2 regions of the Pseudanabaenococcus habilitatus PCC 7502 genome follow, and region 2 is predicted to be linked to the other one. Evidence: predicted binding sites of a transcription regulator. Region 2 holds the regulator's gene; the other holds the start of a gene.

Region 1 (3,428 bases), 1.2 Mb from region 2:
AATGCACAAGTATGGTGGAGGATTACCCACTGAAAGGTTAAAATCTATTGCTCTTTGCTTACTTTTTTTTCCCTCTCTAATTACTACTTTGCCGTTAGCCTTATTACGATAGTAAGTACCTGACCAGTTTTGGGCTTGCACATTCAAACTACTAGCAGTGATTACATTTAAAAGAAATAGTGTCCAGAATGAAGTAATTTTTATCATTAGTTATTCCTCTTTTCAATTACTTACAACGCTAAAATAAAAGCCACGGCAAAAGGCTATGGCTTCTATTAGTAATACATTTAGTCTCAATCAATTAATTAACGCAATAATTAAGCACTACCCGTAAAAATTACATCTAAGAATTTTGCCTGTGCCTCGCTCATGGGGCGACGTTTGCCTTCTTCTTGCCAGTAGTTGATAACTTCCGTAGCCTTATTAAGCAATTCAATCCGTTCTTGATCTGTAATCCATGATTTAGATTCCATCTCAGTTTGAAGCTGCTCCCAAGCATTATCCCTAGGCCAAAAGTAGTATTTCGTTAAAGGACTATTGCCCTTGCCCACTACTTGATCTACTGCCAATGCCACATCTTTTTCTAGCCAAAGAACCTTTAGAATAAACTGAGTCAAACTTTATTACCTCTCTGCAAATTTAATCTTTCATAGCGATCTTTTATATTACCATGCTTAGCCTTTCTGATGTTGCTTTAATTTTAGATATTGATGGGGTGATTAGAGATGTATTTGGATCCTATCATCGAGCTTTAGCAGATACGGTTGAGCATTTTACTGGCTACCGCCCAACTTCAGAGGATATAGATTTACTCAAAACTGAAGGTATTTGGAACAACGACTGGGAAGCTTCGTACGAATTGATTAGACGTTATGCTACCAAAACCAGAAAAACTATAGATGTTGAATATGAGGCGATCGTAGAGTTTTTTCAAAGTCGCTATCGTGGGCATGATCCAAACAATTGGACAGGATATATCACTACGGAAACTTTGATTGCTACTCCAGAATATTTTAAGCAGCTAACTGCAAGCGGGATCAAATGGGGATTTTTTAGTGGTGCTACCTATGCTTCAGCTTCATACGTCTTAAATCGCTTGGATATTAGCGATCCCATTTTGGTGGCAATGGAAGATGCTCCGGGCAAACCCGATCCCACTGGTTTATACCAATCTGCCCAAAAACTAGATTATCCATCCTTGGTAATTTATGCTGGCGATACTGCTGCGGATATGTTGACCGTAAAGAATGCTCGCCAAAATTATCCAGAGTTAAAGTATATTGCCGTGGGTATTTTGCCTCCCCATGTCCATCACCGTGATCCTGAAGCTTATACGCAAATGCTTATTACCAATGGGGCTGATTTAGTTGTACACAGTATTTTGGAATTAAATCCTGAAACTATTGTTAAGTTAATTCAGATTTTCAAATAAATTCACGCTTTTACCTCGAACTTATGGCAGTAGGTACGGAAAGCCGATCTAGGGCGTTAAAGATTTTGGAGTATATTGGCACTCAATGAGGTAGAGTGCTAAATCACAGACTACCCAAAAATTGAAAGTTTAAAGCATGGAGGATTAGTCATAGTGGCTTCATTGACGGTACAGGCAAGTGCGCTCAAACCATTGGGCGATCGCATTTTAATTAAAATCGTTGCCAAAGAAGAAAAAACAGCTGGCGGTATCTTTTTACCTGATACAGCTAAGGAAAAGTCCCAAATTGGCGAAGTTACTGCTGTCGGTGCAGGTGCTCGTAATGACAAAGGCGAGCGTGTAGCCTTAGAAGTCAAAGTTGGCGATCGGGTCTTGTATTCCAAGTATTCAGGGAATGAAATCAAAGTTGACGGCGTAGATTACCTGCTAGTGGCTGAGAAAGATATTTTGGCGATCGTTGAATAATTAATTTCTAGGCAAATTATTCAAACTAATTACCCAAATAAAACCAAACAAATTATATAAAGAGAAAAGTTATGGCTAAGAAAGTTGTATTTGACGAAGAATCAAGACGGGCGCTGGAACGTGGTGTAAATGCCCTTGCCGATGCCGTTAGAGTTACCCTTGGACCAAAGGGACGCAACGTAGTGTTAGAGAAAAAATATGGTGCGCCGCAAATCGTGAATGATGGTGTTACCATTGCTAAGGAAATTGAACTAGAAGACCCCTTAGAAAATGCTGGGGCTCAGCTAATTCGTGAAGTTGCTTCTAAAACCAATGATGTTGCTGGTGATGGCACAACTAGTGCTACGGTTTTAGCTCAAGCAATGATCCGTGAAGGTTTAAAGAATGTGGCTGCGGGTGCAAATCCCGTGAGTTTGCGCCGTGGCATTGAAAAAGCTGTGGCTAAATTAGTAGATGTAATTGCTGCTAATGCTAAGCCTGTAACTGGAGATGCGATCGCCCAAGTTGCAACTGTTTCGGCTGGTAACGATACCGAAGTGGGTGAAATGATTGCTAATGCCATGAGTAAAGTTGGCAAAGATGGCGTAATCACCGTAGAAGAATCCAAATCCTTAACTACCGAATTAGAGGTAGTAGAAGGGATGCAGTTTGATCGGGGTTACACATCTCCTTACTTTGTAACTGATTCTGAGCGCATGATCGCCGAGTTTGAAAATGCTAAGCTGTTGATTACTGACAAAAAAATCAACGTTATTCAAGACTTAGTACCTGTATTGGAAAAGGTAGCTCGTTCTGGCTCTCCCTTGGTCATTATTGCCGAAGATGTAGAAGGTGAAGCTTTGGCAACTTTAGTAGTTAACAAACTCAGAGGTGCTTTGAATGTAGCCGCGATTAAGGCTCCCGGTTTTGGCGATCGCCGTAAAGCCATGTTACAGGATATTGCTGTTTTAACCGATGGACAAGTAATTGCCGAAGAAATGGGCTTAAGCCTAGATACTGCTACCTTGGATATGCTTGGTACAGCCCGCAAGATTACCATTACGAAAGAAAAAACCACAATCGTGGCGGGTAGCGAAAATAAGGTAAATGTTGATAAGCGCATTGCTCAAATTCGTAAAGAACTAGAACTAACTGATTCTGAGTACGATAAGGAAAAACTCCAAGAACGTCTTGCCAAACTCGCTGGTGGGGTGGCTGTGATTAAAGTTGGGGCTGCTACGGAAACCGAACTCAAAGATCGGAAGCTCCGCATTGAAGATGCTTTGAATGCAACCCGTGCGGCAGTAGAAGAAGGTATTGTTCCCGGCGGTGGTGCCACTTTAGTACATTTAATTAAGTTTCTAGATGAAATCAAAGCTGGACTAGAACCTGAAGAAGCGATCGGTGTCAGCATCATTGCTAAAGCATTAGAAGCTCCGTTGCGTCAAATTGCTGATAATGCTGGACTTGAAGGTACTGTAATTGTGGAGAAAGTTAAAGAACTAGAATTTAACTTCGGTTTTGATGCTCTCAATTCTGTATTTGTCGATAT
Region 2 (3,428 bases):
ACTGGATCGAGCATAGTAGCTACCCATAATCCCTTGAAGTTCCGGAAATTCCTTAACCATGCTCGCAACTAAATCAGCTTTACAGAGATGGGCTGTACGTTTAATTTGGTCAGTTTCTGTTGTAGTTAGCTCGAGATTCGGGATCACTTCAGTAACTGCCGCAGCAATTTGGATAATCCGTTCCACCTTTGCAGACACCGATCCTAACTGCTCTTGGAATGTCACTTTTTCTAATAGGGGTAAAAAGCTTTCTAGGGATACAGAGCGATCGCTATCATAGAAAAATTTACCATCGGATAGCCTTGCCCGAATTACTCTGCCATTACCTGCGGCGATTAATCGAGACTTATCTGGATCACCATTGGAAATCGTAATGAATTTGGGTAAAAGCTGATTATTTTGATCATACAAAGGAAAATAGCGTTGATGACTCACCATCTCGGTTTTAATTACCACAGGTGGCAGTGCCAAAAAATCTTGATCAAAATCGCCCACAACGGCGGTGGGATACTCCACTAATTGCGTTACTTCTTCAAGGAGTGCTTCGGGAATCTCTGCCTCTGCCCGCATTAACTCCGATACCCCTTTAATCTGGCTACAAATTCTCTGCTTGCGTTCAACTCCATCTACAACCACAAAAGCTTCCTTGAGGGTAGCCACATAGTCTCTAGCTGTATCGATAATTACAGGGCGGGGATGCATAACTCGATGTCCCCAACTACGGCGATCGCTTTTGACATTTTCTAGGCTCAGACTAATAATTCGTTGATCTAATAGGGCAACTAACCAGCGAATCGGACGGGGAAATTTTAACTCACCTGTACCCCAGCGCATCAGTCTTTTTCCTTCTAAACCTGTGATCCATGTGGGAGCTATCTCTGTCAATACTTCATCGGTTTCTCTACCGCGTACTTCTTGGTAAGCAAATACAAAGCTACCTTTTTCTGTTTCTTTAACTACTAAGTCAGCAATTTCTATACCCTTAGAACGGGTAAAACCCAATAATGCTTTAGTCGGCTCACCATTTTGATAAGCGGCTCCAAGGGCAGGACCTTTAATTTCTAGGGTTTGATCGGGCTGATGTCTAGGTAAACCTTCAATGACCACAGCTAAACGGCGGGGAGTACCATAGCAGCTAATTTTAGTGGCGGTTAGATAATTTGTCGTAAGGCTCAGAGGAATCTTCTGCTGCCATTGCTTCAGGGCATCGGTGATAAAACTTGCTGGTAACTCTTCTGTACCTACTTCTAATAAAAACGTTGCCATTTTTTGCTGCTAGACTAAATTAACCTTCAAGTTTATATTAATCCACAGCCTATAACGTTAAAACTTAGAGCTTTTAGAACTCTGCATCACAATAAATCTTTTTTGATTTTGGAGCCTTAATTTTTGGGATCGGCTTGTTTTAAGGCATCTTGTCTGGCTTTTTCGGTAGCATCTAGTGCCTTATTAACTTCAGTTCTTACCTCTGCGGGTTTATCTAAAAGATTTTGATTTACTGCATCTGGCTTAGTTTGCTTATTAAGTGACGATGTGACTAGATATAAAACTATGCCCACAGTTACAATCAATCCTAATAGTCGCATTTTTTTACCTCAGATTTATGCTCAGCTTATATTAGTTATAGCCTTTGATTCATTGCTTCAGACAAATTATGTGCTATTACTTGCACCGAAGCGATCGCCCGTTCGTAATCCATCCGAGTTGGACCTAAAACCCCCACACTACCCACAGGCACATCATCATAGCTATAGGTACTTGAAATTAGGGTGCAGTTTTGAATTGGCTCTAGGGAAATTTCATTCCCAATTCTAATAGTTAAGGCGTTAGCAGGGTTATTAGAAGCATTATTAAAAATTAGAGGAAATAAAGATGCTTGATCCACTTCTAACAGTTGAATAATTGCTTGTACTTGGTTCAATTGACTAAATTCTGGTTGGCGTAATAGTTCAGTTAGTCCACTAATGAATATTTGATTAATTTCGGGTGGATTGCAAATGGCAGCAAGTTCTTTTAGAGAAGTGGTTAAGACCTGAGCATACTGCTGAAATTCTTGATCTAGTTCCTGCCATCGCAGCTTAGTTAAATCTGTAATTAACTGATCTCGCAGATGGGTATTAAGAAAATTAGTTAAAATTTGGATTTCCGACTCTAGGCTACTTACCTCCATATCTGGGGGTAGTTTCACCGTTACCGATGTGGTGTTATAGGTATCAGTGACTAAAATTAGGATTAAAGTTTGATGGTCGACCATTAACAATTGCACATGGCGAATGCGGGCAGTTTGCAGATTAGGACTAGTAATCATGGCAATGCAACCACTAAAGGTAGCTAAGATTTGGGCGGTGCTGCGGAGAAGATGTTCTAAATTTTGGTAGGCGATCGCATCAAATTTTTGTTCTAGTTTTTGCTCCAAGATTGGAATCGTATGTGCGGCTTTATCTAAGTGAATTAAATGATCGACATATACTCGATAGCCTGAGTCCGATGGCACTCTCCCTGCAGAAGTATGGGGCTGATATAGTAATCCCGACTTTTCCAGTACGCCCATAATATTGCGAATGGTGGCTGGACTAATATTAAATTTGTAACCTTCAGCTATCACCTTTGACCCAACAGGTTCCGCCGTGGCAATGTAGTGATTTACAGTTGCCCACAACACCTTTTGCTGTCTGGGGTTAAGGTTGGTCATAGTTGATTTTCAATTTGAAGAACTATTTAAATAATTTTATAACTCAGCCCTTTTAACTCTTTTTATAAAGTGATTTGATTGAACTCCAGAACTTATAAATATTTAGTCCAAATTTTTAATACTTTTAACACTTTAATACCTAAATTTCAAACTTAATTGAAGCCTAAATAAAAGAGCATGATTTTTCTAGGGCAGTTTTTAAGAGCTTTTTGTAGTCTCGATCGCTAATTTCCAAGGCACCAAATCTTGCTAAGTGTGGATTCATCATCTGGGCATCAAATAGAACAAAACCCCGCGGTCGCAAATGTTCGACTAACTTTACCATTGCCACTTTGGAGCTATCTGGCACTCGATAAAACATAGACTCCCCAATAAATGCGCCATTAATGCTGATCCCTAAAATGCCCCCTGCCAACTTACCTTCATACCAGGTTTCAAAACTATACGCCCATCCTGCTTGATTAAGAGCCGCATAAATTTGCCTGAGTTCATTAGAAATCCAAGTTGTATCCCGATCTGCACATCCTGCCACAACTTCATTAAAAGCTTTGTTAATTTTGACCTCAAACCGATTTTGATTCAGGCTTCTTTGGAGCGATCGGGGATAGGTAAATCTTTGATCTAGGGGAATTAAAGTGCGCTTACTACTGTAATACCATTCCACGGGTTGGTTATCTCCCTCAGACATCAAAAAATGCCCTTGAGCATAGCCTTGAATGATGCTTTGAATATCCAT

What was found. Region 2 encodes HrcA, which represses chaperone genes, less so after heat shock. Its sites were predicted from a motif close to TTAGCACTCNNNNNNNNNGAGTGCTAA; they were not measured.
Region 1: the regulator HrcA is predicted to act here: its motif matches at 1,508-1,534, upstream of groES (co-chaperone GroES).

What each region holds. Positions count from the first base shown of each region.
Region 1 covers NC_019702.1:2,678,559-2,681,986, forward strand. The annotation lists gene SYN7502_RS13320 (hypothetical protein) at 1-207, opposite strand, end outside; gene SYN7502_RS13325 (30S ribosomal protein PSRP-3) at 318-617, opposite strand; gene SYN7502_RS13330 (TIGR01548 family HAD-type hydrolase) at 671-1,432, shown strand; gene groES (co-chaperone GroES) at 1,586-1,897, shown strand; gene groL (chaperonin GroEL) at 1,969-3,428, shown strand, end outside.
Region 2 covers NC_019702.1:416,182-419,609, reverse strand. The annotation lists gene glyS (glycine--tRNA ligase subunit beta) at 1-1,266, opposite strand, end outside; gene SYN7502_RS02010 (hypothetical protein) at 1,383-1,586, opposite strand; gene hrcA (heat-inducible transcriptional repressor HrcA) at 1,622-2,692, opposite strand; gene aat (leucyl/phenylalanyl-tRNA--protein transferase) at 2,856-3,428, opposite strand, start outside.